4 regions of the Siminovitchia sediminis genome follow, and region 3 is predicted to be linked to each of the others. Evidence: riboswitches for the same ligand, from Rfam matches in the RefSeq annotation. Region 3 holds a riboswitch; each other region holds the start of a gene.

Region 1 (2,198 bases), on a different contig from region 3:
TGAATATTTGCTCAGCCTGTGCAGTTATACTGAATTGCTGATCACACAGGGGAAAAAGGAAGAAGCGCTTCGAAATATCACGAAAATCTTGCGCGAAACGAAGGCGAGTACCATGAAGAAGCAGCAGCTTATTTTCAGGTACTATCAGTATTCATTAAAAGGCCAGAAAGAAAAGGCGATGAATTATTTAGAGGAAGAAGTCCTCCCCTATTTGGATAAATTCTTTTATATTGAGGATTATAATAAGTTTGCTTTATCTCTGGCTTCATATTATGCAGCAATAGATACAGATAAAGCACTCTATTATTATAAAAAAATAGCAGAAAGGTGATGAGAAAATGAGAAAGCTTATGCTGACAGCAGGCGTTGCCTGGGCGATTTACGTTGCTCCGATTATCGGAGGTGGTGTTGGACCACAGTCACCGCCAATTTTCCCGCCAATCTAAAAAACGGTTGGAACACTGCTCCTTTTTAGGAGCGTTTTTTATTTGCGTCAAAACGGGAACAGGCGCTTCTGCTTTGGTTCCACCGGATTGTAATGTATAATGATATTTGAATAAATCATGCAGTAGGGGAACCGGTGGGGCCGGTTGAGATAGCATTCGGGAAAATGCTGACCCTTTGAACCTGATCTGGCTTATACCAGCGAAGGGAACGCCTATTTTACACAAGCGATGGCGCCTGGGTTCAACTTCCCGGGCGCCTTTTTCGCCTCATACATCTCTGACTCCAGGCAGGGTGCAAGGGATTTGAAGGGGCTGACAGGAGGTCTTCCATTTTCCGGTTAGTGCTGCCCTGACTGCATACCTTGCGCTATTCTTGTTCAGCTTAGAAGGGGGAGTTTATACATGAAAAAATGGATCGTTGGTTTGATCATGATGGGAGTGCTTGCCGGGTGCAGCGGGCAGGAAGAAGCTCCAAGTGATTCGGAAGACAAGGAACAAAGTCTGGAAAAAGTGTCCGTTGTGCTGGATTGGACGCCCAATACAAACCATACCGGTTTATATGCAGCACAGAACCAAGGGTTTTTTGAAGAAGAAGGATTGGATGTAGAGATTATCCTGCCTGGGGAATCCGGTACTGATCAGCTCGTGGCTTCAGGCAAGTCTGAATTTGGCGTCAGCTATCAGGAGGCCATCACGGAAGCACGTGTTCAGGATGTACCGATCGTGTCGATCGGAGCGGTCATCCAGCACAATACTTCCGGATTTGCGTCACCTGCAGAAAAAAATATTGAGTCACCAAAGGACTTTGAGGGTAAAACTTATGGCGGCTGGGGGGCGCCTCTTGAAAAAGCAGTGATTGCTTCTTTGATGGATACTGAAGGAGCCGATGTTGAAAAAGTGGATATTGTCAACATGGGGGATACCGACTTTTTTACAGCTGTCCAAAGGGATATTGATTTTGCCTGGATTTATTATGCATGGACCGGAGTGGAAGCCGAACTCCGGGGTGAGGACCTCAACATGATTTACCTGACAGATTATTCGGACAAGCTGGATTACTATACTCCGGTGATTTCAACGAGTGAAAAAATGATAGAAGAAAATCCCGAGACGGTCAGGGCTTTTATGGCTGCAGTGACAAAAGGCTATGAATTTGCCATCGAAGAACCGGAGAAAGCAGCGGATATTTTAATTGAAGCTGTACCAGATTTAGATCCGGAACTCGTAAAAGAAAGCCAAAAATGGCTGGCTCCACGTTATCAGGATGATGCAGCCCGCTGGGGAGAGCAAAAAGCCGAAGTATGGCAAAATTATATGGATTGGATGCTCGATAAAGATCTGCTTGAAAAAGAAATTGACGTCAAACAAGCTTTTACCAATGAATTTTTACCCGAATAGGAGGCAAGCCGGCATGGCTGATACACTTGTAAGCATTCAGATAATCCCAAAGTCGAAGAATGGGGAAGATGTCATCCCGTATGTGGATGAAGCAATCAAAGTGATTCAAGAGTCGGGCGTCAGGCACGAAGTGCATCCGCTGGAGACGACAATGGAAGGGGACTTTTCTGTCCTGATGGGAGTCATTCAGAAAATGAATGAAAGAATGATTGAGCTGGGGAGTTCCAATGTCATTTCCCAAGTAAAAATACTGTACCAGCCGGATGGAATAACGATGGACCAGTTAACGGAGAAATATCGATAATGGACAGGATCGCAAAAAAAGGATGGAGGCCGGCAGCGGTCCTCCTCCTT
Region 2 (2,198 bases), on a different contig from region 3:
CTTGGCACGATATAGCAGCTGTCGTGAAACAGTGTATGCTTTAACAACGGCTTGTCTGCCCGAACAATTAAGCTTTCCCCTTTTACCGGCGAGAGCCTTTCTGAGAGTACCAAATGTTTAAATAGGCTGTTGCTGAGAACCCCTGTCGCCACCACAACATACTTGGCTTCTACATCGCCTTGAGCTGTATGAATGATATAATTCCCGGCTTGTTTTTCAATGCTGTATACAGGGTGATTTTCAAAAATGGATGCACCCAGAGCTTGAGCACTTTTTGCAAAACTTTCGCATGTGCGATTCGGCAGGACACTGACATCATCCGGGATATACGCTGCACCCAATGCGTCCGGTGAAACTTCTTTTTCCATGTAAATAACATCTTCAGATTCCAGCCATTGTACGGTGGGCTGTACAAGCAGAGGTTCCAGGTTTTTTTGATCCTCCTCTGTGTAAGCCAGCTTTAAAATCCCGCCTTTTTTGTATCCGATATCCACACCGCTCTGCTCATAGAGCTCATCTTTTAATGCGGCATAAGCCCGCTGGCTGGTTCGGGCAAACGGGAAAAAGACAGAGAAGTCCCCAATGCTTTCCGAATGGGCGCCAAGCATCCCGGCAGCAGCACTTGTTGTTTTTTCACCTATCCGCCCTCCATCAAATACGGCTGTATCAATCTTCTCTTTTGCTAAATAATAGGCAATGGCACTTCCAATAATCCCGCCGCCAATGACTGCTGCTTCATACTGCTTGTTCACACATCATCACCTCACTGAAGGTTTATACAAAAAAATAACCACTCTCCCAAGCAGGAAAGTGGTTTGGTTAAACAATTCCATGAAAAAATAACTCTGCCACATCCCTACGCAGGTGCAAGCCTGTTCAGGTTATGAGGGTTTCAAAGTATACTACTTTTCTCTCAGCCCTTATCAAGGGTTCCCCTAGTGAAAATATGAATATGCAGTTGTATACTTACCCTACCATAGAAGAAAAAATTTGAAAAGGGATACTCAAAGAGATCCTGCGGCGCATATATTATCTCGGTGAGACGCTGTACAGAAATTATTTGCGTCTTCAATTGCTATTCTGTGTCCACCACCCCAGGAATGGGCTGTCCTTCGACAAAGTCAGGCGGCTCTATCTCGAGCAGTCCATATAAAGTTGGTGCAATATCCAAAGTGGAAATCTGAGTGTCGATGGTTCCTTTTCGAATGCCATTGCCTGCTGCCAGAAAAATCGGATGAAGTTCGGGTCTGGAAGGGTCGCCCCCGTGGTTTCCGAGTACATCGGACTGCATGACCTCGTCTTGATCCTCCTGCGCCATGTAGTAGCCTTTTTTGGCAACTAATACAACATCCCCGGCGTTTTCATGGGCTTGTCCGGGTTTCGTGGGAATGACTTCAACGTATGGTTTTTCCGACTTTTCAAAGGCAAGGCGGATTGCACTTTTCATTCCCTTTATTGCTCCAGACACATCTCCTTTTTGATGAATGAGGTGATGCCACCACTTGGCAAAGCCGTAAAACATATAATCCTTTTTCGGAACATGCTTTTTCTCAACTTTTGCGGCATGAAAAGTCTCGACAATTTTCTGTTTTATCGGCTTATAATTTGCTTTGCTGACAACCCCTCCTTTTTCCCGGCCTTGCACATTGATATAGATATGTGCGATTGACCCGCTTGCTACAGCAAAAGCCTGCGAGTTTTTTTCATCGACCCGGCCTTTCTCGTCTTTTACAAGCAATCCCGCCTTTTCCAGCTCTTCATTGGGAGACAGCTGCGAATGCACGGGTTCCATGCCGTGATCGGATACCAAAAAGAGCCGGTCATCTTCCTTCACATGCTGCAGCACTTGTCCAAGCATGTCATCGGCCAATTGATAAGACCAGCGTACATATTTCATATATTGCTTGGACCTTTCCTTTGAATAACCGGGCTGCCGGGGATCAACAAGCAAATATTTATGCGACTCATGGTCGGCTTGCGGATAATAGAAAAACAATACATCCGGTGCATACCGCTCTTTAATAAACAGCGACACGTCCGTTGTCCACTGGGCAAAGCGCCCGCTGATTTCCTCATATTCTTTACGGGTAATCCAATGTTTCGATAAGGCCCTGTCATCATCCTGCACGGGGAAAAATCCGAACTTTTTATTTATCTCCTGCTTAAAACCGGGGGGGCCTTGAATAATGGCCGATGTT
Region 3 (2,198 bases):
AGTATTTAACAGGACAGCATCTGCCCCAAGTTCCATGGCATAGGCCGCGTCTTTGGGTGAGCCAATTCCCGCATCTATAATCACAGGCACTGTCGACTGTTCAATAATAAATTTTAAATTGAGAGGGTTAAGTATCCCTTTTCCTGATCCGATCGGAGAAGCTCCCGGCATGACTGCGTGCACACCCAGTTCTTCAAGCCTTCTCGCCAATACCACATCATCTGAAGTATAGGCAAGAACAGTAAAGCCCTCTTCCAACAACAATTCTGAAGCTCTTAACGTTTCAACAGGATCCGGCAGCAGAGTACGGTCACAGCCGATCACTTCCACTTTTACCATGTCACATAATCCAGAAGCTTTCGCCAGCTTTGCAGTTCTGACAGCTTCCTCTGCCGTACTTGCTCCTGCCGTGTTCGGAAGCAGCGTATACTTTTCTAAATCCAGCATTTCCAAAAAATTTGGCTGAGAGGGTTCAAATACATTCATCCTTCTAACAGCAAACGTTAATATTTCGGCCTCCGAGACTCGTACAGCTTCTTTTTGAATCTCAAACGAAGGATATTTCCCTGTTCCCAATAACAGTCTTGACCGAAAGGTCTTTTCCCCGATTTTTAACATCTTCATCCTCCTCCAACAAAATGGATCATTTCGACTTCATCCCGATCCCTGATTGGGCGGTCATATTCTTCTTTTTGAATAATTTCTTTATTGACCTCAACAATTACAATACGTTTGGATAGTTCCAAATGCTCCAGAAGCTGCGCAATATTGGTTACCCCGGCAGGCAGCTTATAATCGTTTCCATTTAATGTAATAGTCATTCCATTCAATTCCTTTCAACTGAATGTTGTAATCGGCAGGCTTCACTATACTCTTTAGCGGCGGCATATGGTGTGGGACTGTCAAAAATTCCGGACATGATCGCTGCACCTTTTATTTGAACCTCGTGAAGTTCCTTCAAGTGAAACGGTTTGATTCCTCCTATTGCGTATATGTTGGAGGTCACCGTACCGGCAATCCTTTGTAATTCCTGAAAACCGCGGGCAGGAACCCCTTTTTTACAGTCCGTTTCAAAAACATGTCCATATATAAGCCAATCAGCGCCTGCCCCGATGGCTTCTGCAGCCTCCTTGAGCGAGTGAACCGACCTGCCGGCCTGAATATCAGGAAAACATGATTTTACTTGCTGCACTTCTAATCCATGGCCAGGAAGCTGCACTCGCTTAATTCCCGCAGCCACTGCCACATCCACCCTGTCATTCATAATCAACTTGTCTTTTTCGATGCCGGCATGGGTTAAATAACCCATGAGCTTTATGATATCCGCAGCAGTTTTTGACCTTTCCCTTATGATGAAGTAATCAACTATTGGCGCTACTTCACACATGATACCTGCAAGCTGCTTAACCTCCAGCCGGTCATTGGTAACAGCCACTAATTCCACACCATCCCCCCCTTTATAAAAATGAAAAACCACTCTCGCATAGGAAAGTGGTATGATAAGCAATACAACATATCACTTCCCTACGCAGGCGCAAACCTGATCAGGTGATAAGGGTATCAGAGTGCCACTCTTCTCTCAGTCCTTTTGAAGGATTCCCCTAGCGTTTCACATATAAAAATGTTGATTACCATTATATTACCATGAAAACAAAAATTATGGAAGTATACGAAAGTTTCTAACAATAATAGAAAAATTTTATCATTTACTGCTTAACTGCTCATAAAACTGTTCATATATCCCTGCCATTGTAAAGTCCAGATTTGTTAATCCTTTTGCCCTCCATGAAGTAATTCTCACCGTTACCAACTTATAGTCAATCGATATAAAAGGGTGGTGCTGCCTTCTTTCAGACTCCTCAGCAATCTTTTGAACAAAAGATATCCCCGTCAAATAGTCTCTAAACCGATATTTTCGGACAATCCACCTTTCATCTAAGCGTTCCCAATCTTTATACTCAGCCAATTTATTACGAATTTCCTCTTCCGTCAATCTTTCCACTATTTCCCCCTCCTTTATCCAATCAGATCATTGGACGTTTCTTTATAAACATTCTATCATTTCCTTGAAGAGATATTGAAGGAGTGACTGTATTGATTTCTCCAACCGCCAAAAAGTTCCATGGAATCCCATTATCCGTTTTAGATTTAGCTCCAATTACAGAAGGAAGTGAGGCTTCCGATTCATTCAAGAATAG
Region 4 (2,198 bases), on a different contig from region 3:
ACATTCCCACGTTCGGAGCTGTCTTCCAAATTTGTTCGTGAGCCTTCTTCAGTTCCTGAACAGCTTCATGTTCTACATCCAGCTCAAGTGCAGGAAAAATTTCTCCCCGATCTACGATCATAGACTTACCACCCCACTTGAATTTCGGCGGATTTTCTTTTAGCCAGGGATCGGCCATCGCTGTGTGATACAGATGCTCCTCAATCTCGGCAATAACAGATTCATAAGTCTCATTTGGATAATAATGAACAGTGATCCAAAGCCTGCACTCATCAGCCACAAACGCTGCATGCCTGCCCCCCTTGATTACTGCAGGATTAATCGTATTCGTGCCAGCCGGAAAGCCTGGATATTGTTTTGTAACAGCCCAGTATCTCTCAAGCTCCTGAAGAGCAGCAATCACTATCATCATTTTTTCGATGGCACTCGCTCCATGCACTCCGCCCCCGGCGTGAATCATGTTCAAGCGCATAGCATCGTGAAAAACTTCTTGGCTTTTTACAGTAATCCAACCGGTTATTACGCCGCCTTGTCCATGAATCTCTGAATTACTTACGTCCATGACAAGAGCAAAATCCGCATCATATCCCTTTTCAATGCAAGATAACGTCCCGGCTTCTCCCACTTCTTCTCCAATCACAGATTGGAACTGAAGATCCCCTTTCAACTCCACTTCATATTCGTTTAACAGTTTAATGGCAAAAAGGGCAGCTGCCATGGCCCCTTTCATATCTGCAGTCCCGCGCCCATAAGCAAAGCCTTCTCTTACTTCCACATTAAATACCGGAACCGTCCATTCGCTGTCATCGCCAACTTCAGCCACATCGATATGGCCGTTAATAATTAAACTTTTGTAATCCTTACCGCCTGTCCCCTTCTTAATCCCAACTACATTAGGGTCATTCGGGTAGACCTCCCAACTGTCTGTTGCAAATTTTTCCCTCTTTAAAAACTGTTCAATATACTGTTGTGCTTCTGCTGTATTTCTTGAAGGAGGACTCACTGTCTGAAATCGAATCAAGTCGGTTAAAATCTGAAGCAGCTCTTCCTTTCGTTCATCTACAGACCTTAATAGAACGTTATTTATTTTTCCCATAATTTCTCAAACTCTCCTCTCCCTCGTATTATATATTTCAAGAACAAAAATTTGCTCCTTGATAACTGAATGATAGAGGTTTTTTGTTTCAATACCAGCGCTTTTATGATGATCCAATTGTTGAATAAACAAAAACAGCCGCTTCCCGGTTGAAGAGAAGCGGCTGTATATAACGCCTAACATTGTATAAAAGCGCTGCTTCCCTACGCCGGTATGACCCGGATCAGGTACGAAGGGTAAAATCTCAGCCAATCAGGCACCCCCAGCAGAAAGTAATTAAATATTTTATTAAGGATCAGAGGCTGATGCACCTAATAAGTGACCATTTCAAGTGAACCACAGCCTGGTGGCCCCAAGCCATACCCTCATTGAGCCATTTCCTGATATACATCCTAAAAGCGGAGGAACACCTCTCTCCATTCCGGGGTTTTTTAACCGGACAGCCCATTAATAAATTCTTCTATTTCCTCCAGAGTCTTACGATCTTTGCTTACAAACCTTCCTGCTTCCTCTCCGTCATGGTAAGCAACAAAGCTTGGAATACCAAAAATGTCAAGTTCCTGGCATAAATCGAGAAACTCATCACGGTCTACATGGATAAAATTGTACTCCGGATAATCGGCTTCCAGGCGTGGAAGAACCGGATCCAGGAACCGGCAATCCGGACACCAATCCGCGGAGAACATAAAGATCGTACGCTCTTCATTTTTTAATTGCTCAAACTGCTCTTTTGACTGCAAATTTTCCATATTATTTACCTCCAGTGTTAATCAGCATTTGGCCCGGCTTGATCCAGCCGCGCTTTCTCATATACTCCGATATCAATAAGCTTATCACAGCCGGACCGATAAAATGGAGTACAATGACTTGGATAAGGACATAGGCTGAAAAACCCATTGTCGTGAAGGTCATGATTTGTCCGACAAGTCCGCTTGTTCCCATCCCGGCTCCGGCTGCATTGCTTGTCATTTTCCAAATCGTAGCACCAAAAGGAGCCAAAATGATACCAGCCACTGTAGGAGGAATGAGTATAAGCGGATAGCGTATTATATTAGGAACCTGAAGCATGGACGTTCCGAGTCCGATGGCCAGTAAGCCGCCG

What was found. A riboswitch is a leader RNA that binds a small molecule or an ion and turns the genes downstream of it on or off. The one in region 3 is predicted to bind thiamine pyrophosphate.
Region 1: linked by a shared signal. The riboswitch ahead of ACFSCZ_RS05355 (ABC transporter substrate-binding protein) and the one ahead of ACFSCZ_RS04455 (thiamine phosphate synthase) in region 3 are both predicted to bind thiamine pyrophosphate.
Region 2: linked by a shared signal. The riboswitch ahead of thiO (glycine oxidase ThiO) and the one ahead of ACFSCZ_RS04455 (thiamine phosphate synthase) in region 3 are both predicted to bind thiamine pyrophosphate.
Region 4: linked by a shared signal. The riboswitch ahead of ACFSCZ_RS08670 (acetylornithine deacetylase) and the one ahead of ACFSCZ_RS04455 (thiamine phosphate synthase) in region 3 are both predicted to bind thiamine pyrophosphate.

What each region holds. Positions count from the first base shown of each region.
Region 1 is NZ_JBHUEO010000009.1:43,638-45,835, forward strand. It holds gene ACFSCZ_RS05350 (helix-turn-helix domain-containing protein) at 1-331, shown strand, start outside; TPP riboswitch at 561-671, shown strand; gene ACFSCZ_RS05355 (ABC transporter substrate-binding protein) at 849-1,844, shown strand; gene ACFSCZ_RS05360 (thiamine-binding protein) at 1,858-2,148, shown strand; gene ACFSCZ_RS05365 (ABC transporter permease) at 2,148-2,198, shown strand, end outside.
Region 2 is NZ_JBHUEO010000013.1:96,679-98,876, forward strand. It holds gene thiO (glycine oxidase ThiO) at 1-752, opposite strand, end outside; TPP riboswitch at 837-947, opposite strand; gene ACFSCZ_RS06880 (alkaline phosphatase family protein) at 1,076-2,198, opposite strand, start outside.
Region 3 is NZ_JBHUEO010000007.1:41,858-44,055, reverse strand. It holds gene ACFSCZ_RS04465 (thiazole synthase) at 1-624, opposite strand, end outside; gene thiS (sulfur carrier protein ThiS) at 621-821, opposite strand; gene ACFSCZ_RS04455 (thiamine phosphate synthase) at 827-1,444, opposite strand; TPP riboswitch at 1,505-1,613, opposite strand; gene ACFSCZ_RS04450 (4a-hydroxytetrahydrobiopterin dehydratase) at 1,703-2,002, opposite strand; gene ACFSCZ_RS04445 (LLM class flavin-dependent oxidoreductase) at 2,095-2,198, shown strand, end outside.
Region 4 is NZ_JBHUEO010000019.1:74,688-76,885, reverse strand. It holds gene ACFSCZ_RS08670 (acetylornithine deacetylase) at 1-1,096, opposite strand, end outside; TPP riboswitch at 1,280-1,370, opposite strand; gene ACFSCZ_RS08665 (thioredoxin family protein) at 1,528-1,845, opposite strand; gene ACFSCZ_RS08660 (PTS sugar transporter subunit IIC) at 1,847-2,198, opposite strand, start outside.